DNA from 4 places in the Proteus vulgaris genome. Region 2 is predicted to be linked to each of the others. Evidence: predicted binding sites of a transcription regulator. Region 2 holds the regulator's gene; each other region holds the start of a gene.
The links. The regulator PurR, encoded in region 2, represses purine synthesis genes. The targets are predictions, from matches to a motif close to CANGCAAACGTTTGCNTG.

Region 1: the regulator PurR is predicted to act here: its motif matches at 2,547-2,564, upstream of purE (5-(carboxyamino)imidazole ribonucleotide mutase).
Region 3: the regulator PurR is predicted to act here: its motif matches at 2,176-2,193, upstream of purT (formate-dependent phosphoribosylglycinamide formyltransferase).
Region 4: the regulator PurR is predicted to act here: its motif matches at 4,099-4,116, upstream of purL (phosphoribosylformylglycinamidine synthase).

Annotation. Positions count from the first base shown of each region.
Region 1 covers NZ_CP090064.1:3,352,497-3,358,460, reverse strand. Annotated here, with positions in the region: gene LW139_RS16230 (MFS transporter) at 1-763, opposite strand, end outside; gene purK (5-(carboxyamino)imidazole ribonucleotide synthase) at 887-1,954, opposite strand; gene purE (5-(carboxyamino)imidazole ribonucleotide mutase) at 1,951-2,472, opposite strand; gene LW139_RS16215 (UDP-2,3-diacylglucosamine diphosphatase) at 2,607-3,329, opposite strand; gene ppiB (peptidylprolyl isomerase B) at 3,342-3,836, opposite strand; gene cysS (cysteine--tRNA ligase) at 4,212-5,603, shown strand; gene LW139_RS16200 (hypothetical protein) at 5,701-5,964, opposite strand, start outside.
Region 2 covers NZ_CP090064.1:1,931,873-1,937,836, reverse strand. Annotated here, with positions in the region: gene LW139_RS09525 (sulfite exporter TauE/SafE family protein) at 1-122, shown strand, start outside; gene LW139_RS09520 (hypothetical protein) at 308-751, opposite strand; gene LW139_RS09515 (hypothetical protein) at 891-1,250, opposite strand; gene LW139_RS09510 (hypothetical protein) at 1,280-1,804, opposite strand; gene sodB (superoxide dismutase [Fe]) at 2,181-2,759, shown strand; gene LW139_RS20745 (YnhF family membrane protein) at 2,897-2,980, opposite strand; gene purR (HTH-type transcriptional repressor PurR) at 3,249-4,274, shown strand; gene punR (DNA-binding transcriptional activator PunR) at 4,297-5,199, opposite strand; gene punC (purine nucleoside transporter PunC) at 5,318-5,964, shown strand, end outside.
Region 3 covers NZ_CP090064.1:3,389,122-3,395,085, forward strand. Annotated here, with positions in the region: gene LW139_RS16345 (ABC transporter substrate-binding protein) at 1-184, shown strand, start outside; gene modA (molybdate ABC transporter substrate-binding protein) at 196-915, shown strand; gene purT (formate-dependent phosphoribosylglycinamide formyltransferase) at 959-2,143, opposite strand; gene rarD (EamA family transporter RarD) at 2,266-3,177, opposite strand; gene LW139_RS16365 (aminoimidazole riboside kinase) at 3,412-4,359, opposite strand; gene LW139_RS16370 (glycoside hydrolase family 32 protein) at 4,635-5,964, shown strand, end outside.
Region 4 covers NZ_CP090064.1:2,921,389-2,927,352, reverse strand. Annotated here, with positions in the region: gene LW139_RS14130 (fimbria/pilus outer membrane usher protein) at 1-912, opposite strand, end outside; gene LW139_RS14125 (fimbrial protein) at 1,103-1,651, opposite strand; gene mltF (membrane-bound lytic murein transglycosylase MltF) at 2,461-3,933, opposite strand; gene purL (phosphoribosylformylglycinamidine synthase) at 4,198-5,964, shown strand, end outside.

The DNA.
Region 1 (5,964 bases), 1.4 Mb from region 2:
GAGCAACTGCAAAGCTATTAACGGTAATACCGCACCATAAAAAAGCAGTATAAGTGGCAGCGATTACATAAAATTGCCATGTTCTCAAAGCATGGCGTGCCGTCCAAATTTCTTTAGTTTGATAGATACGTTTTGTGCTTTGGAGTTGGCTAATTCTTTTGGCATGCTCTTGCTCTTTACTTCCTTCACGTAAAAAGAGAATAGTGAAAAGAGTAACAACGGTAAGAGTGATCGCTGAAATAAGCCAATGCATACGCCATGTATGCCATAAATGCGTGGCTAAAAAGTAGATCCAAGGCCCCGCCACACCACCTAATCCGCCAATAGTGAAATAAACACCGAAGGCAAAAGATTGTTTTTCAAATAAACGAGAAATTACGTAAGTTCCGGGTACTGTTGCAAGTAAGGTAAAACCAATACCTAATAGTGCAGTACCAAGGAAATATCGAGCAATGGTGTAGGTTTCATAAAGAAAATAAAAACCGCTGACGAAAATCATCAGTCCAATAAGAAGGGTAAAGCGAACACTTAATTTACGAATAAGTAAGGTGGGTAAAAAGCTAGCAAGACCACAGGTTAATCCTAATAACGTAAAACCAAGGCCCGCTTGAGTCCAATTCCACTCTAGCTCATTTATCATGCTAGGAAGAACAACACCCAAAGATGTAAATGTGGTAGCGGTAGCTAAAAAATAGACCAAACCCAGTAATATCAGCATACTCCACTGATAAATGGGCCCAAAACTCTGTTGTGTGGCTTGCATCCTGACTCCATTAAACGGGTGCAGTAACCTGAATAATCAGGAGAAAATAGCGAATAACAGACCTCTTTAATCAAGGTCTGTTCGTTTAAAGGCTATTATTCTCTAACTTTATGAGTCGGACTGCTAGCTTAATTTTTCTAAAGCCCATTGGATGGGTTTTTGATAGTCATCATCAAGCATAAGACTCAATGATTTAAGTGTCTCTTTCAGCGGTTGGTTATCACGATGAACAAGATTAAGATGACCCACTTTACGCACGGGGCGAACTTCTTTTTCATACCAATGTAAATGCACTAAAGGCAATGAAAGCCATTGAGGATTTATATCAGTACCAATCAAATTAACCATCACCGCAGGTTGGCAAACTTCAGGTTTTGGCATTGGTAAATCTAAGATTGCACGTAAATGTAACTCAAATTGGCTAATTGAGGCACCATTTTGTGTCCAGTGCCCACTGTTATGAACTCGGGGTGCTAATTCGTTGATAAGTAATTTATCGCCGACAATAAAACACTCCATCGCCATTACACCGACATAATTGAGTTTATCAAGGATAGATGTCAGCATTTTTTCTGCTGATTGTTGTAATTCTGGGGTTGGTGTTGGTAATGCAACACTCATACGCAAAATGCCATCTTGATGAAGGTTATGTGTTAAAGGATAAAATACACAATGACCGTCTCTATCTCTGGCTCCAACTAAGGACACTTCACCAGAAAACGGAATACCTTGCTCTACAATACATTCACCATAAATTTCAGTGGGTAATTGCTGCTCTTCACCAGGGTGAATTCGCCATTGTCCGCGACCGTCATAACCACCAACACGACGTTTCACGATAATAAAATTACCTAACTGAGCAAAAATATCAGGCCATTGTGCTGGAGATGTTAAGGCTTGCCAAGGTGCGGTTGCTAGGCTTAGTTCATCAAGAAGTTGTTTTTGAGGCAATCTATCTGCAAGTAAAGGGAAAATATCACGGTTAACAAAGTTAGTATGACGTTCTAACTCTTTTGTTAAAGCTGTTTCTGGCCAACGTTCAATTTCTGCAGTAATAATGCTCTTTTGATAGGGAACTGCTTCAGGTTCTGCATCTAATCCTACAGGGTAAACTGCAATGCCTAAAGGTTCACCCGCTTGTCTTAGCATTCTACCTAATTGGCCATTTCCAAGGACACAAACCGGTTTCATAGTGCCTCTCTTGGATCTGGGTTATTTAATACATCGTCGGTTTGTGCTGTGCGCCATGTAGTCAGTGCATCTAAAATAGCAGGAGAATGTAACGCCAAAACTTGGGCTGCTAATAAAGCCGCATTGGCAGCACCTGCTTTACCAATCGCTAAGGTTCCTACTGGAATACCTTTTGGCATTTGTACGATTGAATAGAGGCTATCAACACCGCTTAATGCCGCACTTTGAACAGGGACACCGAATACAGGTACTAATGTTTTAGCTGCAAGCATTCCTGGTAAATGAGCTGCTCCTCCAGCACCAGCAATAATGACATCAAAGCCATTACTTTTTGCTTTTTCAGCAAAACTAAATAACTTATCAGGGGTACGGTGCGCAGAGACAATCTCAACATGGTAAGGAATGTGTAGTGTATCTAATACATCAGCGGCATGAGACATGGTTGCCCAGTCACTTTTAGATCCCATTACAATGGCGATACGAGGAATAGCGGTATTTAGACCAACGTGAGAAGACATTACTTAACTGCTCCTGTAAGTATAAACGGATATAGCCTAATAAATTGAGAATGATAGTATCACGCTAACACGCCAAGGAAAACGTTTGCGTAAAGAAAAAAAAGGCTTTTTATAGAGAAAATAAGTGAAGCAACTTAAAAGGGAAAATGGATCAGTTCTATTTTTTCAGCGGTGACTTTAAACATAGAACCTTCGGTATGCCAAGCGCCTAATACACCACGGTAATGTGTTTTATCATCAATGTTGACGGTATGAATTGCCGGACGATGCGTATGGCCGTGGATCATCCATTCTGTATTGAAGTGTTTAAAAGTATCAATCACAGCCTGAGGGTTAACATCCATAATGGCATCTGATTTGTACTGATTTTCGTGCTGGCTACGTGATCGCATTTTGTCAGCGATACGCAGTCTAATAAATAGAGGCAGTAATAAGAATAGGCGCTGGATAAATTTATTATGCACTTTTTTACGGTAACGTTGATACGATTCATCATCCGTACAAAGTGTATCACCATGCAAAACTAGGATGCGATGTTTCTCTATTTCGAGCACTTTTTCTTGAGGAAGTAGAGTGATACCACTCTCTTTTGCAAAACGAGAGCCAATTAAAAAATCACGATTTCCATGAATAAAATAACAGGGAATACCCGCATTTTTTAGTGTCATTAGTGCTTGAGCAATTTGTTGATGTAATGGATTAGGATCATCGTCACCTATCCAAAAATCAAAAAAATCGCCTAAGATATAGAGCGCTTTAGCATGAATGGCTTGCTCTTTTAGAAAGCGAAGAAAACCGGCAGTGATTGCCGGTTCATGTTCACTTAAATGCAGGTCTGCAATAAAAAGCGTACACATAAAGAGTAATGCTTATTCGCTAACCGTTACACTTTTAATGATGATATCTTCACGAGGAACATCTTGGTGGAAACCGCTACGACCTGTGGAAACAGCTTTAATTTTATCAACAACATCCATGCCTTCAACAACTTCAGCGAAGACACAATATCCCCAACCATTTGCGTTTTCAGCACGGAAGTTTAAGAAATCGTTATCTGCAACGTTGATAAAAAATTGTGCAGTCGCGGAATGTGGATCGTTAGTACGAGCCATTGCTAATGTACCACGATTATTTGCAAGTCCATTGTTTGCTTCGTTTCTAACAGGTGCTTTGGTTGCTTTTTGGTTCATACCAGGTTCAAAACCACCACCTTGGATCATAAAGCCATTGATGACACGGTGGAAGATAGTGTTATCGTAGAATCCTTCTTTACAGTAGTCTAAAAAATTTTCTACGGTTGCAGGCGCTTTGTCTGCAAATGTATTAATCACGATATCGCCGTAATTGGTATGAAAAGTAACCATATTCAGATCCTAATATAATTTTAGCTTTACCCAGATTTGGGCATAAACAATAGTCCCGTTTTTTATATCACAGTTGCCTTATTTAGTCAGTATTCATCTTTTTTTTGCGCGGTTTTTCTAATTAAACGGGCATATAAAATAGGGAAAAAACACTTTTCGCCAAAATTTAGCTTAATAACATAAGTTTGATTGTTCACTATCAACGATTGAACAGTGAAAATAAGGGCTAAGCAGAGTAATATAATAGCGTAGATCTTGAGTTTGCTTTGTTTCCAAGATCCAATATCCTAATTAATATCGTGCTATAGTAGTCGTTATTTTCTTTTATATAAAAACGTAATAAACACGTACAGTTGAAAACGGGAACGTCCACCGATGCTAAAGATTTTTAATACTCTCACTCGCCAAAAAGAAGAATTTAAACCTATCCATGCAGGGAAAATAGGTATGTACGTGTGTGGCATCACTATTTATGACCTGTGCCATATTGGTCATGGACGTACATTTGTGGCTTTTGATGCCATAACCCGTTATCTGCGTTATTTAGGCTATGACGTTAATTATGTGCGTAACGTAACGGATGTGGATGATAAAATCATCAAACGTGCGATCGAGAACAATGAAACGTGTGAGCAATTAACAACTCGCATGTTAGCTGAAATGCATAAAGATTTTGATGCATTAAATATTGCTCGCCCTGATTCAGAGCCTCGTGCGACACATCATATTGCTGAAATCATTGAATTAACGGAAGCGTTAATCAAACGTGACCATGCTTATGTTGCTGAAAACGGTGACGTTATGTTTGCGATTGATACCGATCCTGATTATGGGTTGCTTTCTCGTCAAGATTTAGAACAACTGCAAGCAGGTGCTCGTGTTGAAGTGGCTAATGTGAAACGTAATCCTATGGACTTCGTTTTATGGAAAATGTCTAAGCCGGGTGAGCCAAGCTGGGAGTCTCCATGGGGAGCCGGTCGTCCTGGTTGGCATATTGAATGTTCTGCAATGAACGGTAAAGAGTTAGGACACCATTTTGATATTCATGGTGGTGGTTCAGATTTAATGTTCCCACACCATGAAAATGAAATTGCTCAATCAACCTGTGCTCATGATGGCCCGTATGTAAATTACTGGATGCATTCAGGTATGGTGATGGTAGACAAAGAAAAAATGTCTAAGTCACTTAATAACTTTTTCACCATTCGTGATGTATTAGCTTATTACGATGCTGAAACGGTACGTTATTTCTTATTATCCGGTCATTATCGTAGCCAGCTTAACTACACAGAAGAAAATCTAAAACAAGCACGTACCGCTTTAGAGCGTCTCTATACGTCATTACGTGGTACTGATGCTAATGCACAACCTATTGGCGGCGAAGCGTTTGAAGCACTGTTTATAGAAGCAATGAATGATGACTTCAATACACCAGAAGCGTATTCAGTATTATTTGATTTAGCGCGGGAAGTAAATCGCTTAAAAAGCGTGGATATGAATAAAGCTAATGGTTTAGCTGCGGTGTTACGCAAATTAGCTAAAGTATTAGGTCTGTTAGAGCAAGATCCGGAAGCCTTTTTACAAAGTAGTGCTAAAGCAGACGATGCTGGTGAAGTTGAAAAAATTGAAACTTTAATTCAACAACGTAACGATGCACGTAAAAATAAAGATTGGGCTGCAGCCGATGTCGCGCGTGATGCATTAACTGCGATGGGAATTGTGTTAGAAGATGGCCCTCAAGGTACAACTTGGCGCCGTAATAATTAATATAATTAACGTACCATTACACTTAATACGTGTTTCTAAAAAATATCGGATATTTATTATCCGATATTTTTTTGCTATTTATTATTTAGTATTTTATTTATTGACTAATAATACTGGTTTCTCTTTCATTATCTTTTTGTTTGTCTTTAAAATAATTTATGACATTCTCAGAAAAAAAGAGTCTATGAGTTAAGATAACTATAATAGAAAAAGCAACAAAACCAAATTCAGACATATTGGTTAATGACATCGAAACACTTAGTATAAAAAATAGCGAAATAGATAAGCATACCCATGATATTTTTAGAAAAGAGTAAGCATTTTTACTGTTTCTTGCGAGTTTTATCCATGCAATAACTTG
Region 2 (5,964 bases):
TCTTCGCACCTATCGGTGTTAAAGTTGCTTATCGCCTACCAATTCCTAGAGTTCGTCAAATATTTGCATTATTCCTATTCTTAGTCGTAGTGAAAATGATGTATACGCTTATTACAGGATAAGCGCCTGTTCTGAAAATCATATTCCGTTAAATTATTCTATAAAAACAAGCAATACTAAAATCTAACATTTCTAATAATGTTAGATTTTAGTAAGTTAGGGTATTTATAGATAAAATAAAATGAACGAATCTCATTAGGTAATCTTCACCTAATTAAAACAAATATATTTAAGTATCACGGATAGCTTATTCTTTTCTCACTTTGACTTGTAAAGCAAAAACAGGATCCGTTGTACCACACATAGTACGCCCTACTGTGGCTTTTATTTTTATCCGTACATTGCCACTTTTAGGTGCTGTTCCTTGTAAATGAGCAAAAATGATAGGACGCTCGTCTTGATGCATGACATGCTTTTGCCAATCTTCATCTGTAATAAGAGAAAGCCACTCCCCATCTTTATTTTTGATCATTAATGTCACAGTAACCCATTCAGGACTTTCCACAATATAATATGGAGCTAAACCAGAAAATACCCCAATTTCAATCTGTTGATCATAATTTTGATTAACAACAGCTTCTGGCATATAGATTTTTTCTTGTGATTCTGACGGTGTAAATAAAATACTGGTACTGCATGCAATACCATAGAACATGCTACAGCCATTTAGCACACCACAAAAAATAAGCAAAAATAGACTCTGAACTAAATTTTTTATAGAAAAATACTTAAAAATTATACTTCCATGCATGCTTTTATCACTCCATTGAAAAAATTTAAACTATTATCGGAGAATTTAAATCAACCCTTATACCATCTCAAATATCATTTTATTGTTTAGCATTAAATACCGTTCCTTGCTGCCAATCAAGGACTGAAATTCCTATTTTATTTGCTAATTTAATAACCACAGGAAGAGTTTCATCTACTTTAGAGTAAACAAAACCAATAACTGGGATTTTGGTCATAAAGTTATTAATTAAAGGCCCATCACACCACACACTATCATCTATTTCATCATCAGGTAATTCGCAAAGGCATGGATATAAATAAGAAATTTCTTGATAAAAACGCAACATTGATGGGCTTAATTCTTGAATATCTTCATCTTCATATTTTTCGAAGTATTCACACGCTTTTTCAAAATCATCCGGAATAGGAAAATCAAATAATGCAATATTATAACTCATTTTAACTCCTACACTCTATTTGCGTAAATTTAATCTACAATATCGCTACGACGATAAATGTATAAATAATAAGGCTTATGTGAATACATTATTTCTATATCCCCTTCTTTAGCCTCAATACTCTTTATATCAGAAAATACAAATATTTTATTCTCACTTAATGACTCATATTCGATTACCTCTAACTCCTTACAGTTATTTACCTCTGTTAACAATGCTTTTTTATCTTTAACTAAAGGATAAATATTTTTCATTTTCTGAGCTAAAAGATCACAGACCGAATCAATGTCATCGCCACCAAAATAGGATAGCTCTACGCCAATTAATTTACCTTTATAAAATTTTAATGCATTTCTATCAGAGTCTTTCTCAAACGGAGGCTCATTATTAAAAAAACAAGTGACAATATCTTCCTCTGTTTCACACACGCCATTTTTTATAAAAGGAATATCATCAATTGATCTTCCAAAATCTAATTTCAAAGGTTCATTACTTTTAAAACCAAAACCAGATAAAAATACTATCATGCCAATAGCTATAAATAGCTTTTTCATATTGTATATTCCTTTAGAAACAAGTTCATTACCCTATATGAGCTGTAACTACTTCTCCTGAACCACACAATGTTAATTGATTCATTAAGCTATCGTAACAGCATTAAATTGTTATTTTTTTATTTTTACCTATCTCATTATAAATGCGATTTTGCTACTTTACGTGTAAGCAAGAGGGATATACTCTTATGAGTATTACTAATCTATATGGCTTATAACTATAGATAAAATATATTTAGCTGTTATTTCAGCAGGTTTTTGTTAAAATAATTAGCAAAATAGCAACAAATTAGTGATTCATTTGCCTCATTTTATCAATTTAGATGAAATGATTTCAGGCACAAAACCCGAAATAGATAGTATAAAGGAGTACGCAATGTCTTTCGAATTACCAAAATTACCTTATGCGTTAGATGCTCTTGAGCCACATATCTCTAAAGAAACATTAGAATTCCACTATGGTAAACATCACCAAACCTATGTAACCAACTTAAACAATCTGGTTAAAGGTACTGATTTAGAAAGCAAATCTTTAGAAGAAATCATTAAATCTACTGATGGTGGCATCTTCAATAACGCGGCTCAAGTATGGAACCACACTTTCTACTGGAACTGTTTAGCACCAAATGCAGGTGGCGCACCAACAGGTAAAATTGCTGATGCTATCAACAAAGCATTTGGCTCTTTTGAAGAGTTTAAAAAGCAATTTAATGATGCAGCCGCTAAAAACTTCGGTTCTGGTTGGACTTGGTTAGTTAAAAAAGCTGACGGTTCAGTTGCCATTGTTAACACCTCTAATGCGGCAACGCCAGTTTCAGGTGCAGACAAACCTCTGTTAACTGTGGATGTATGGGAACACGCTTACTACATCGACTACCGTAATGCCCGCGTTAAATATTTAGAAGAGTTCTGGGCACTGGTTAACTGGTCATTTGTTGAAGCTAACCTAGCTTAATTGAACTTAGTGATCAAAAGTGAATGATTGTGATTCATTTTTGGTGACATAATAACAAAGGGCCTTGAGCCCTTTGTTATATTCAGATATTCGATAATTTATTATTACAATTGATCGGATATTTTATAAAGCAGTGATTAGAACAACATAGTTGAAAATAAAACAATCATAACAAGCGCTGCTACTGCTGTGCTCAAACCAAATTTCAGATCCGTATCCATCTATATCTCCCTCAATATGATTATAATACACGTTATTAACCATAACCTTGTCATGGTTAATTATTATCACATATCAAAATTTGCTAAAATAGCGACCAGTGCACAATTTATAACATTGATTAATACTTTCACTTTTGAGCTAGATCATACAAAATTCATAGCTAATCGCTAAATTATTGCCAGTGTTTGCCCTATGTATGACTATACTGGCAGTTAAACCACAAAATTAGATAAAAGAGACCAATGAAGGTCAGGAGTTTTCCACACCATGGCAACAATAAAAGACGTGGCAAAACGCGCAGGCGTATCAACCACGACTGTTTCTCATGTGATCAACAAAACACGTTTTGTTGCTGAGAACACACGGGCAGCAGTTTGGGCCGCTATAAAAGAATTAAATTATTCGCCTAGTGCCGTTGCGCGTAGTTTGAAAGTCAATCACACCAAATCTATTGGCCTGTTAGCCACGTCCAGTGAAGCTCCTTACTTTGCTGAAGTGATTGAAGCAGTTGAAAACAGTTGTTATAGCAAAGGCTATACACTGATTTTATGTAATTCACATAATAATCTTGATAAACAAAAAGCCTATTTAGCGATGCTGGCACAAAAACGCGTTGATGGGTTATTAGTGATGTGTTCTGAATATCCCGATCATCTTCTGACTCTTTTGGAAGGCTATCGTAATATTCCCATGGTTGTCATGGATTGGGGTAAGGCCCGTGGCGACTTTACAGATACTATTATCGATAACGCTTTTCATGGTGGTTATATCGCTGGCCGTTATCTTATCGAACGAGGTCATCGTGATATCGGTATTATTCCTGGACCATTAGAGCGCAACACCGGTGGTGGTCGTCTACAAGGCTTTCTAAAAGCCATGGAAGAAGCCAAAATCACAGTAAAAGATGAGTGGATTGTACAAGGTGACTTTGAACCTGAGTCAGGTTATAAAGCGATGTATCAAATGCTAAATCAAAAACAACGCCCTACTGCAGTTTTTTGTGGCGGTGATGTGATGGCAATGGGTGCAATCTGTGCTGCAGATGAGCTAGGTTTACGTGTTCCTTTTGATATTTCAATCGTAGGTTATGACAATATTCGTAATGCACGTTATTTTACCCCTGCACTAACCACAGTCCACCAGCCCAAAGAACGTTTAGGTCAAATGGCCTTATCAATGTTGCTTGATCGCATCGTTAACAAACGTGAAGATGCCCAAACAATCGAAGTACACCCTCGATTGGTTGAGCGTCGTTCAGTTGCTGATGGTCCTTTTATCGACTATCGTCGCTAATTCCTATTCAGTTATCTGATGTCTAGCGAAGCCATTCCTCATTTAAGGTTTGGCTATTTCCAAGATAATCTAACAACCACGTTAAAGCAGGCGATTCACTTTTATCAACCCACGTCAGACAGCATGGACTGTCTGGCAATGGCTGTGCAAGTTTTAAAGTAACTAGCTTTCCTTGGGCTATCAATGGCTCAGCACGATGCCAAGGTACCATTCCTACACATAATCCTGCCAACAAACACTCAAGCCCCATATCCCATGTTGGTACAACCATTCTACGTTGGTTATTTAACGCCCAAGTGTCACGCTTTGGTAAACTACGTGATGTATCCTCTAAACATAAGCTAGGATAAGGTCGCATTTCATCATCGGTTAATGGATGTTCTGCTTTAGCTAATGGGTGATCAACATGACAAACACAGCGCCAAGGCATAAAACCCATATCCCTGAAACTATAACGTTCACCAATCGGTGACGCTCTTGTTGCACCAATGGCTAAATCAACACGACCATTAACTAAGGAGTCCCACACCCCATTAAACACTTCTGGGTAGACATACAACTCAATATCAGGAAAATGGCGATAAAAATCGAGAATAAGTTGTTGTGTTCTTTCGGGTTTAACAATGCCATCAACTGCTATACTAAATTGACCACGCCACCCATTGGAAACCTGTTGACATAGGTGTCGAGTGTCATTCATTTTTTTGATAACAGATCGCGCTTCTTTGATGAAAATTTTACCCGCATCGGTTAATTCTACATCACGGTGACGGCGCTCAAATAAAGGAACGGCGAGCCATTCCTCTAATTGCCGAACAGTATAACTAACGGCGGAGGGCACTCTGTGCAATTCTTGAGCAGCGGAGCTAAAACTTCCTGTTCTTGCGACTGCATCGACAACTTCTAAAGAGTATTCTGACCACATAGAGTTTATTCCTTTGAAAATTTTTCACAGCATTAACCAAATATTCCCGTTTCACAAGTAAAATAAGTCTTAGTTACAATACATAAAATGTTCTACATCACATAGCATAGAAAATAAAATGAATACTAAAACGTCCACACAATCAAAAACACCTATGAGCTTCATGGTGTACCTAGCAGGTTTGAGTATGCTGGGTTACTTAGCAATTGATATGTACTTGCCTGCATTCGGTATGATGCAGCGTGAACTTGCTATCAGCGAAAGCGCTATCAGTAATAGCTTAAGTATCTTTTTATTTGGTTTTGCTGTTGCTCAGTTACTTTGGGGACCACTTTCTGACAAAGTTGGTCGTAAACCTATTCTTCTTATTGGATTAAGCCTTTTCTCTTTAGGCTGCCTTGGTATGTTGTGGGTTGAAAGTGCAACGGGTTTACTTGCGATGCGCTTCTTACAAGCTTTTGGTGTCTGCTCTGCGGCTGTTATTTGGCAAGCATTAGTTATTGATCGCTTCGATGAATCTCGCGCTCAACACGTTTTTGCTTTAATTATGCCACTGGTTGCATTATCACCTGCACTCGCCCCTTTAATTGGTGCATCACTATTAAATCACGGCGGCTGGCGTATGATTTTTATGCTATTAATGGCAGTAACACTTGTTTTAATGTTACCAACATTAATGCTGAAAAATATTAAACAAAAATCAGTCTCCGATGCAAACCAATCTACTGCGTCATTTATGACATTACTGAAATCCCCTCTCTATAC
Region 3 (5,964 bases), 1.5 Mb from region 2:
CATTTATTTAATGCCTGAATATGCAAAAGCATGGGGATACCCAATGCCAGAAGCCATGGCAATTGGTGAGTTGTGGATGGCAAAAAAACTATATCCTGAAAAATTTAGCGATATTGATATGCAAAAAGCGGCTAATGATTGGTATCAAAAATTCTATCGTACTCAATATCAAGGGAAAGAGTAGGATATAACACAATGACATTTTCCCTTTTTGCAGCAGGTAGCTTAAAAGCAACGCTACCTGCTTTTATTGAGCATTATCAGCAAAAAACTGGTGAAAAGTGGGCACTTACATTTGGGCCTGCAGGATTATTACGCCAACGTATTGAACAAGGAGAAGTTTGTCATTTATTTCTTTCTGCTGATAAAAATAATCCACAGCAATTAATCGATAAAGGTTTAGCACTACAATATGCCCCTTTTATTGCAAATCAACTTTGCATTACAACTCGTCGTAATGATATTAATGAGCTGGATACTTGGCTTACTGTATTATCAAATACCGCATTAAAATTAGCGATATCCACACCAAAATCTGATCCATCAGGTGATTATAGTTGGCAGCTTTTTGATAATATTGCACAAATTGATCCTGATTTAAGCCAGACATTAAAAATAAGAGCGCTCTCTTTAGTTGGCGGTGAACATTCACTTACTATTCCTAAAGGTAGAATGGCAGCCCATTACTTAATTACAACTCATCAAGCCGATGCCTTTATTGGTTACCAGCACTATCAAACACAATTAAGTGAATTTCCTGAACTAAAAACATTCACTATTCCAAAACCTTTTAATGTCACAGCACACTATTGTGCAACACTCATCCATTCACAAGCTTATAGTTTATATCAGGAAATTTTATCCCCTTATGCAAAAGACTATTTTATTAAAGCCGGATTTTTACCGCTAAGCTGATAGTGTTCACTTAGCAGTAAAATGGATAACTAATGATATAAAATTATTTAGCATCACCCACAACAATGGCTTGAGCGCCTTCTTTGGCTTCATCAAGCGCGTGTTTTATTGTATCAGCATGGGCAAGTACAACACCTAAACGGCGAGAGCCTGCGATTTCAGGCTTGGCGAAAAGGCGAATTTGACGATCCGCCTTCAACGCTTTTTCAATACCAGAATACACAATATTCGTACTATAAAGCTCTGGTAAAATAACCGCTGATGCACAAGGGCCTAATTGGCGAATTCCACCAATGGGATAGCCTAAAAAAGCACGAACATGAAGCGCAAACTCTGATAAATCTTGAGAAATTAGTGTCACCAATCCCGTATCATGAGGGCGAGGTGAGACTTCATTAAAGAATACCTCATCACCTTGAACAAACAACTCAACACCAAATAAACCATACCCCCCTAAGTTCTCAACCACTTTACTCGCAATATGGTGTGCTTTAGCAAGTGCGATGTCACTCATCTTTTGAGGTTGCCATGATTCACGATAATCCCCTTTTTCTTGCCGATGACCAATGGGAGCACAAAAATGGATACCATCAACAGCGTGAATAGTCAGTAACGTGATCTCAAAATCAAACGGGATCATTTTTTCAACGATAACGCGTCCTTTTCCTGCTCTCCCGCCCTCTTGTGAGTAAATCCAAGCTTGAGCTAAATCGTTTTCATTACGAATAACACTTTGCCCTTTCCCCGATGAACTCATGACAGGTTTGACAATACAAGGGAAACCGATATCTAAAGCGGCTTTTTTAAAATTCACTTCATCATCAACAAATTGATAATTTGATGTTGGTAAAAGTAATGTTTCAGAAGCTAAACGACGGATACCCTCTCTATCCATTGTGAGCTTTACAGCGCGGGCACAAGGAACAACTTTTTGCCCTTTTTGTTCTAATTCAACCAATAACGAGGTTGCTATCGCCTCAATTTCAGGAACAATAAAATCAGGTTGCTCTTGTTCAATAATGAGCTTTAATGCATTGCTATCAAGCATATTCACCACATGATGGCGATGTGCAATATGCATCGCGGGTGCATTGAGATAGCGATCAACGGCAATCACTTCAATTCCCAAGCGTTGGCATTCTATCGCGACTTCTTTGCCTAATTCACCTGCACCTAATAGCATTACCTTTGTTGCATTAGCTGTAAGAGCCGTACCCAACACAGTCATTCTTCATCCTCACTATTTATAAAAAATACAATGACGCAAACGATTGCCTTTGAGTAGCATAACGGATTTTACTTGATAGAAAAATAGGCAGGCAAAAATAATCACTCAAAGAAAGAAAACCATTACAAAATTTGGCTGCGTTTTCCTTTTTGGATTTTTAGATAATTAAGACGTTTTCGAATAAGTGCCAAGATACAGCATAAAAGCCCCAGCCAAATTAGAGAAAAACTGACACCTTTAACTTCATCAAAAGCTTCATGAAATAAGAAAACAGCCAGTAAAAATTGAATAGTAGGTTCTATATATTGCGCTAGTCCAATAACTGTTAGCGTAGTTCGTTTCACGGCTGCCGTAAAAAACAATAATGGCAAGATGGTAACAGGTGCAGTTAAAACATAATAAAAACGAGTCAGATTATCTGCAGAAGGTAACGCGCTTTTATCTGTCATAAACAACCAAATGGTCGCGCCTATTGCTAATGGCATTAGCCAAAGAGTTTCCATAAATAAAGAGGTTATGACATCAAAACGAATAAATTTACGAATTAATCCATATACAGCAAATGCGCCTCCCATCATAATAGCCAGCACTGGTAATTCCCCGTACATCCACAGCTGGTATCCCACCCCCGCACAAATTAAAGTAACCGCCCACTTTTCTGCAGGATTAAGCTTTTCTTTCAGAAAAATGACACCTAATAAAATCGAGAAAAGTGGATTAATAAAATACCCTAAGCTCGCTTCTAATACTTGTTGATGCGTTAATGCATAGGTAAAGGTACACCAAGAAACCGCCATTGCCATTGAGCTAAATAAACACATAAAAACAGAACGTTTATCTTGGAAAACCGCACACCATTGAGTTCTATTCTTGATAAAAAGCCACACTAGCAATAATAAAGGAATAGACCAAATTAGACGCTGGGCTAACATTTCTAATGGTTGGGCACCCGGTAAAAGCCGATAAAACAGAGGAGTGATACCCCAAAGAATATAAGAAAAAATGGCTAATACTGCGCCCGATTGAGCCCACATTTAATGTTCCATCAATAAAAGTTGATATGTTTTAATATCATACGCTTAAAACAGACAGAACAATATGATCAACATCGCTGATTGATTGATAAAAAATAGAAGCGTCTAATCGAAAAGATAAAAAAATCTCCACTAATAATGGCTTCGAGAAAAACCAGTATTAATGGAGGGTAAGGAAATACCATTAAGAGAAAAGCGTGGTAAAAACCACAACCAGAAAAAATCAGTGAGCTATCAGAAAATCTCCCGAACATGCAAAGGAGGTTGTTGTTGAACAAAATCATGTAATTTTTTACGACTTGGTGCCGCTGCTATCGCCCCTTTTTGAGTTGTGGCCAAAGCACCACAAGCAGCCGCTTGCGTCACTATTCTTGATAAGTATTGTTCATCTTCAGCAAAACCATATTCTGCAAGTGCCGCCAACAAACCAGACATAAAGGCATCCCCTGCTCCCGTAGTATCAATACACTCAACGGTAAAAGCACTAAATGCAACTTGAGTATTTGGTGTTAACACTAAACATCCTTTAGAGCCTTGAGTGATCACTTTTAAACGCGCGGGATAACCTTCTAATTTTTTAAGGGCATTATTCAATGTCACTTCTTGTGTCATCCACGTAAGTTCATCTTCTGATAATTTTAATATGTCGGCTTTATGCGCATAATTATCGATAACTTCGCGCATTTCTTCGTGATCACGCCACATTTGAGGGCGTAAGTTAATATCAAAACTCAGCAATGAATCCGTCTCTTTAATACTCTTAATAGCTGTATCCAAAGTTGAGCGACAAATGGGATTCACTAATGCTAAAGAGCAAAAATGCAAAATATCTTTTTCGAACGCTGGTAAAGATTTTTCTGTTAAAAATTGATCTGCAGATTCAGCGACTAAGAAAGTAAAATCACGTTCACCATTTTCTTGTAAAGAGACAAGAACTGTACTGGTACGGTGAAACTCATCAAATTCCATTGCTCGAGTATCAACCCCCAGATCAAACAATGTTTTTTGCATAAAATGGCCGAACGCATCTTCACCCACACGCCCAATAAAACCACTTTGTTGACCAAGTTTAGCAACACCCGCAGCAACATTGACAGGCGCGCCACCAGCACATGCTTCATATTGCATATTTTGCAATGGGATCAGGTCAACAACAGCATCACCTAAAGACCAGACTTTCATAATCTCTCCTGAAGATAAGCAATTATTTTTCTTCACTATATTCTGTTTTTATAACTATTCATAACGATTAAAGGAAGATATTGCTCGTAAATCCACTCTGATAACGTTAACATAATGAGATATTATGATAAAGTCAATCTTATGAAAAGTGTTTTTTTGCCCTCTAATGTTATCGTTAACAAGGAAGGGAAACGTATAGTTTAATCTGTTTTTTTATTCTTTTATAACCTAAAAACGTGGGCTAACGACACTGAAAATATAATAAGGATAATGATATGAAACACCGTTTAGAACAATCAACAAATGCCTTAAATACCTTGATTGAAAAGCGAGGTAATACTTTTTATCCCCAATTTCATTTAGCTGCACCTGCGGGGTGGTTAAATGATCCTAATGGTCTTATTTATCATGATGGTTTATATCATGCTTTTTATCAGCACCATCCTTATTCTCAAGATTGGGGTCCAATGCATTGGGGACATGCCACAAGCACCGATATGATCCACTGGCAACATCAGCCGATTGCGTTAGCTCCTGGTGATGATTACGATAAAAGTGGTTGTTTTTCAGGTTCAGCTATTAGTCATGACGGTAAACTCTACCTTTTTTATACTGGTCATAATTGGTTAGGCGAAGAAGGTGATGATAGCCAAATTTATGAAGCACAATGTGTGGCTATCAGTGAAGACGGTATTCATTTTGAGAAAAAAGGGATCGTTTTAGAACCTCCTAAAGGTTATATGCATTTTCGTGATCCTAAAGTGTGGTATCAAGACGGGAAATGGTGGATGGTTGTCGGTGCCAGAGATGAAAAAGATCAAGGGCAAGTTTTACTTTTTTCTAGTGAAACCTTATTTGAAGAAGGAAAACAGTGGAGCAACGATTACACTATTTTGGGAAAAACTGACGATAAAAACGTCTATATGTGGGAGTGCCCTGACTTCTTCCCGATCAGCCAAGACAATCAATTCGCGATTGTCTTTTCGCCCCAAGGAAAACGCGCAGAAGGTTATCAATACCGGAACCTCTTTCAAGCTGGCGCATTAATCGGTCAATGGTCACCAAGCCAACCTTTTAAACCACAAGGTCACTTTGTTGAGTTAGATAATGGCCATGATTATTATGCCCCCCAATCATTTATGACTCCTGATGGTCGTCGTGTTTCTATGGGCTGGATGGATATGTGGAATTCACCCATGCCATCAAAAGCGGAGTTTTGGTCTGGTTGCTTCACATTACCTCGCGAAATTACCTTTGATAAGAGCAAAAACCGTTTACGTATGGTGCCAGTCAAAGAAGTTGAATCATTACGCCAAGAAAAAAACACCATTAAACCTCTTACATTAAGCCATCAATCTATAGAGTTAATTGATAACACATCAGCTATCGAACTCGATTTAACATGGTCTTTAGACAGCCAAGCCGAAAAATTTGGCTTATGGCTAGGTGAAGGGCTTGAGCTTTTTGTAGATAATCAATCAAATCGTTTAGTGCTTAATCGTCATTATCCTCAATACAATATCAGTGGTGCTCGCAGTATTCCATTACCTGAAGGCTGTCAATTAAACTTGCGCATATTCATTGATCGTTCATCAATAGAAGTCT
Region 4 (5,964 bases), 990 kb from region 2:
AACAGTGGTTTCATAAATTAAGCGACCATTTTGAGTGACGGTAACTTTAGCATTAGTATTTGCAATACCATGAATTTCTGGTGCATAACCTTGCAAAGATGGTGGCAACATTCTTTCATCACTTTGGATATTGGCGCCAGTAAAACGAAAACTATCAAAAACTTGGGAATTTAAATACGTTTCACCTAACGTTAATTTAGCTGCTTGAGTGGGCAGTGGTTTGTAGGCGTAGATCTGATTCCAATCAAAGCTATTGTTTGATGAGTATTCAGATGAATAATTTCCTTGGTATTCAGCGCGTAAACGCCATTCACCAAAGTTAATACCCGCTTGCCCATAGCCTGTCAGCGAGTTGTTATTGTTACCTTTATTAGGACGTGTTGATGTTCCTGTTAAGGTATAGTCAAGTAACACCCCTGATACACCTGGGTCCCATAATTCGGGAGGAGTCCAGTCTGCATCTTCGTATTTCATTAATGAACGAGGAATAACAATATCAAGAATACCGCCATCATTTTTGATGGAGATACCAGGTAATTGATTGATATTGAAGCAATCAGGGGAAATTTCTTCGATAAATTTTTGATTTTCTTCGTTAATGGTTAATTTTTTTAGAAGAGAAGGGTCAATACAAGCAACAGAATAATTAGGTTTTACTTCAACATAATTAATGTTTTGGCGAGGGAAATCACGTCCATTTATACGGATATCCAAATAGTACATACCAGGAATAATGTAATTAGAAGTTGCAAAGCGAGACAGATCGACATTATCTCTATCTTCAGCATCTAACATGTGAATGTTAAATTCCACAGAATCATCTTGCTCGGCTTGAGCGAAAAACGCTAAGCACAATAGCAAAATGGCACAAATGTTTTTCCATATTGTGCTGTGAAAATAAGAAATTAACATGAATAAACGCCTAATTATTAATTAAATAGAAACTAATTAATTAAATAATGAATATTTATTTAATTACTTTTTATTTTTATTTTTATTTTTTATTAAATTGAAGTGTTTTATCAAATTTAACGCAGAGGAAATCCCCTGCGTTAATGCAGTAATTAATTTATTATTTAATTAATTTAAATAAATAAAACGATTACTGATAATCAACTTGGAAGTTGATAACGGCTTGGAATTCACCCGGAGTTACAGTTGCGTCTGCTGATTCAGCTTGAACGTAAGCAACGAATGGAATTTTTGAAACACCATTAACTAATTGTACTGGCGTTGTTGCTGTATTCCATTTAACTGATTTGCTACCAGCATCCATTAAACCGATACCCGCACCAGAAGCTGAGCCAGAAACGAAAGATGCTAAATCTTTGTTTGTTGCATTAACAACGCTTGGTGTATAGCTAACAGTTGCTGTTTTTGCTACGGTAGTATCACAGTCTTGTAATTCGATATCTTTTTTAACGTTACCCGCTTTTTGCATATTTGCTAATGCAGATGTTGGGATTTCGCTGAAATCAACAATAACTGGACTTGAAGAAGCTGCTAATCCACAAGCTGAATTAACAATTTCACCTTTTAATTGAATTTCGCCTTTAGTTGCGCCAACTTTTGGTGTAGAAGTTTCAGCAGTTGCAACAGAATTAATACCAAATACTAAAGCAGCAGCTAAAGCAATTTTACTCAGTTTCATTATAGATAATCCCTTGAAGATCGTGCGTATTATTATTTATGAAAAAATAATATTAATGTCGGAATATAAAAATTGATTTGCATTATATTTCGAGTTGTTTCGAATAATGACTGGTTTATATGATATCAACAAAGGCATTCTATTTGATATAACGTTTTGTCAGTTTCCGCAAATTTCAGATTTAATCTGGCCTATTCCACATTAATAGAATTTTATATAGATTTATTCTTTTTATTACTCAATTTATGGGTAAAAAAGTTTATCAGGCAGATAAATTTAATAGACAATATAATTAACATTGTTTTAACTTTATAGAAATTGATATTATTAACATTACTTTAAGAAAATTAATAAAATCAATTATAGATTATCATAATGCATACAATTCAAAGGGTTATATGTTAATAACATAGATATTAGGTTAATTTTTATCGAAAAAAAAGTTTTCCAAAAAGAATAATCATAAAATGAACAATAACTAATGAGATAATTCCTACGTATTTAAGTTAATTTTTTCTTATATTTCACCTATTCTGATAGTCAAAAAAAGACTTGTTGGGCTATTTTTGATACATTTTACTCATCGAGTGAGTGATTTAACTAATGAGTGTTACCATTCATTAACACGATTTTTTTCCAACTTTGGTTAAATAAAGGTAGGGGAAAATGTAACAATTTTTAATATTAAGAAAATATTAAGGAGATATTGAGAGGGAAAATCTGCTATGGGATATCAGGAATGGCAGGGTAAATGTGTTAAGCCTAGAATAAGCCTCTATAAAAGAGGCTGAACGGTATGTAGTACATCATTAATAACGAGATGATTCTTGCGTTAATGTTAATGATGATGTCTCTTGATCCGCACCTTCAGTGCTTTCTTTGTCTTTAGATAGGATCTTGTTTTTACTCTCTTTAGCTTGGAGATAGCCTACAAGGCTCAGTTGATATCGACGAATATTCTCAACGTAGCGATAAGCTTCATGTCCTCTTGCGTAGCCATAAGGGAGGTCAACATAATATTTTTTCTGACTAAGTAGCGGTAATCTTGATTTCACATCTAACCAACTGTCAGGATCTGCGCCTTGTTGTTCGGTCAGCCTTCTGGCGTCAAGCATATGACCAAAGCCCATGTTGTAGGCGGCTAATGCAAACCAAATTTTCTCATCTTCAGGGATAGACTCAGGTAAACGAGAAAGAAGATGTTTAAGATATTGAGCACCACCACGAATACTTTCTTCAGGATCAAGCCTATCAGTGACTCCCATACTTGATGCTGTAGGGCGTGTTAGCATCATAAGCCCCCTAACGCCTGTTGGTGACGTTGCATGAGGATCCCAATGTGATTCTTGCCATGCCATTGCTGCTAATAATCGCCAATCAAAGGTATCCGCATATTTCTCAAAAAGAGGTTGATAGTTTGGCAAAATGGAATCAATTGCAGTAATAAAAGAGATAGTGTCGAAGTAATCAAATGAACCTACATGACCAAAATACTTTTCTTCTAATCGTGCTAATACATCTTCTTGAGATAATTGGTTAAAGTAATCTAGCATAGCGGCATACAAACTATTATCTTCACTATCAGGTAAATACCATGTCAGAGGACGACTTTCAGTGACTTCAAATCCTACGGCAACATTAGGGTGAATACGTTGTTGTACCGCAACACTGATTGAGTCGGCTAAAACATAGGTAATTTTACCTTCTGATAGCGCTTCAAGTAGTTGAGAGGTTGTTTGATTGTCTGATTCTTCCCACTCAAGCTCAGGGTATTGCGTTTCTTTTAGTGTACGCAATAAGCTTGCATGGGCTGATCCTGCTGTGACGACAAGGCGTCCATCTAAAGCATCAAAGCTACGTGGCCTTAATGTTCCTTTACGGTAAATTAATTGCTGAGACACTGAAAAGTAAGCAGGTCCACTACGTGTCGTATCTAATCTCTCTTTGTTGTAAAGTAATCCAGCTGCGATAAAGTCTGCTTTATTGTTCTCCAGATCATCAAACATTTGGTTGATATTTGTCCGCATATTAACGACAAGCTTCACGCCCAGATAATCAGCAAAGCGTTTCACTAATTCATAATCGAAACCTACGGGGTCCTTTTTATCGTTCATCGTTATCAATGGTGACGGCATCGTACTAATTCTTAACTCACCACGAGATAAAATCTTATTTATCTGCGCTTTTTGCCTATCGGGCCAAGTAATATTCAACGCAATAATTGCCGCTGAAAAGAGCGCTATGATAACGATAACGAAATAGTTTATCCTTATATTATTCAATAGGTTATTTCTCGTTAACGTTGTTTGTTGTTGTGTGTAAAGTCGTTATCTTAACATGGATAAATTTCCAGTAATCGAGCATTTTGCTTAACATATTGGTAATACGCAACTTGATTACACCAATTAATCATTAAAACACACTAAGTCAAATGCCGTTATTTTGTTCACGCAAACGGTTTCGTCTGAGCGGTTATTCTATTATACTAGGCGCGTTTCCCCTGAATGATTGATCAGGCTAGCTGCTAAAAGAGAGAACTCAATACTATGGAAATCCTGCGTGGCTCCCCCGCTTTATCCGCGTTTCGTATTAATAAATTACTCACTCAATGTCAGGAAAATGACCTTCCTGTGCAAGGTATATATGCGGAATTTGTTCATTTCGCAAAAGTGGAAGGGCAGTTATCTGAAGATGACCAGATTAAATTAAGCCAATTATTACATTACGGGCCTTCATTAACAGAGCATGAGCCTGTTGGGGAAATGCGAGTGGTGACACCTCGCCCTGGAACGATTTCACCTTGGTCTTCTAAAGCAACAGATATTGCACATAACTGTGGTTTATCCAAGGTGGTCAGAATTGAACGTGGTATCGCTTACTTTATTGAAGGCGATACGATGACAGAAACTCAATGGCAACAGCTTTATGGTTTGATTCATGACCGAATGATGGAAACCATTTTCTTAAATCATCAAGATGTGAATGCACTGTTTGCAGAGCAAACGCCAGCACCATTAAAAACGATAGATGTGCTTGCTAAAGGTAAAGATGCGCTTGTTAAAGCAAACATTGAAATGGGATTAGCACTTGCTGATGATGAAGTTGATTATTTAGTCGATGCTTTTAATCGTTTAGCGCGTAATCCAACTGATGTTGAGCTTTATATGTTTGCACAAGCCAACTCTGAACATTGTCGCCATAAAATATTTAATGCAGATTGGATTATTGATGGCAAAGCGCAAGATAAGTCATTATTTAAAATGATTAAAAATACGTTTGAGCAAACTCCTGATTATGTCATGTCAGCATATAAAGATAATGCGGCTGTTATGGAAGGGTCGGTTGCTGGACGTTTTTATCCAGATGCTGAAAAAGGGCATTACCATTATCATCAAGAACCCGTACATATCTTGATGAAAGTAGAAACACACAACCACCCAACAGCGATTTCACCTTGGCCGGGAGCTGCAACAGGCTCTGGTGGTGAAATTCGAGATGAAGGTGCAACGGGGCGTGGTGCTAAGCCTAAAGCGGGTTTAGTAGGATTTTCAGTATCTAACCTGCGTATTCCAGGATTTGAACAGCCTTGGGAAGAAGATTTTGGCAAACCAGAGCGTATTGTTAATGCATTAGACATCATGACAGAAGGTCCACTGGGTGGTGCCGCATTTAATAACGAGTTCGGTCGTCCTGCATTACTAGGCTATTTCAGAACTTATGAAGAACAAGTTAATAGCCATAATGGTGTTGAAATTCGCGGTTATCATAAACCAATTATGCTAGCTGGTGGCATTGGTAATATTCGTGAAGACCATGTTCAAAAAGGGGAGATCACTGTTGGCGCTAAGTTGATCGTATTAGGTGGCCCATCTATGAACATCGGTCTGGGCGGCGGTGCGGCTTCTTCTATGACTTCAGGGCAATCTGATGCGGACTTAGATTTTGCTTCTGTTCAACGTGACAATCCAGAAATGGAGCGACGTTGCCAAGAAGTTATCGATCGTTGCTGGCAGTTGGGTGATGATAACCCTATCTTATTTATTCATGATGTAGGGGCTGGTGGTCTTTCTAATGCGATGCCTGAATTAGTCAATGATGGTGGTCGTGGTGGTCGTTTTGAACTGCGTGATGTTTTAAATGATGAGCCGGGGATGAGCCCACTTGAAATCTGGTGTAATGAATCTCAAGAACGTTATGTGTTGGCAGTATCACCAGAAAAAATGCCTCTGTTTGATGCGTTATGCCAACGTGAAAGAGCACCTTATGCTGTAATTGGTGAAGCAACGCAAGAGCGTGAATTAGTATTAAACGAT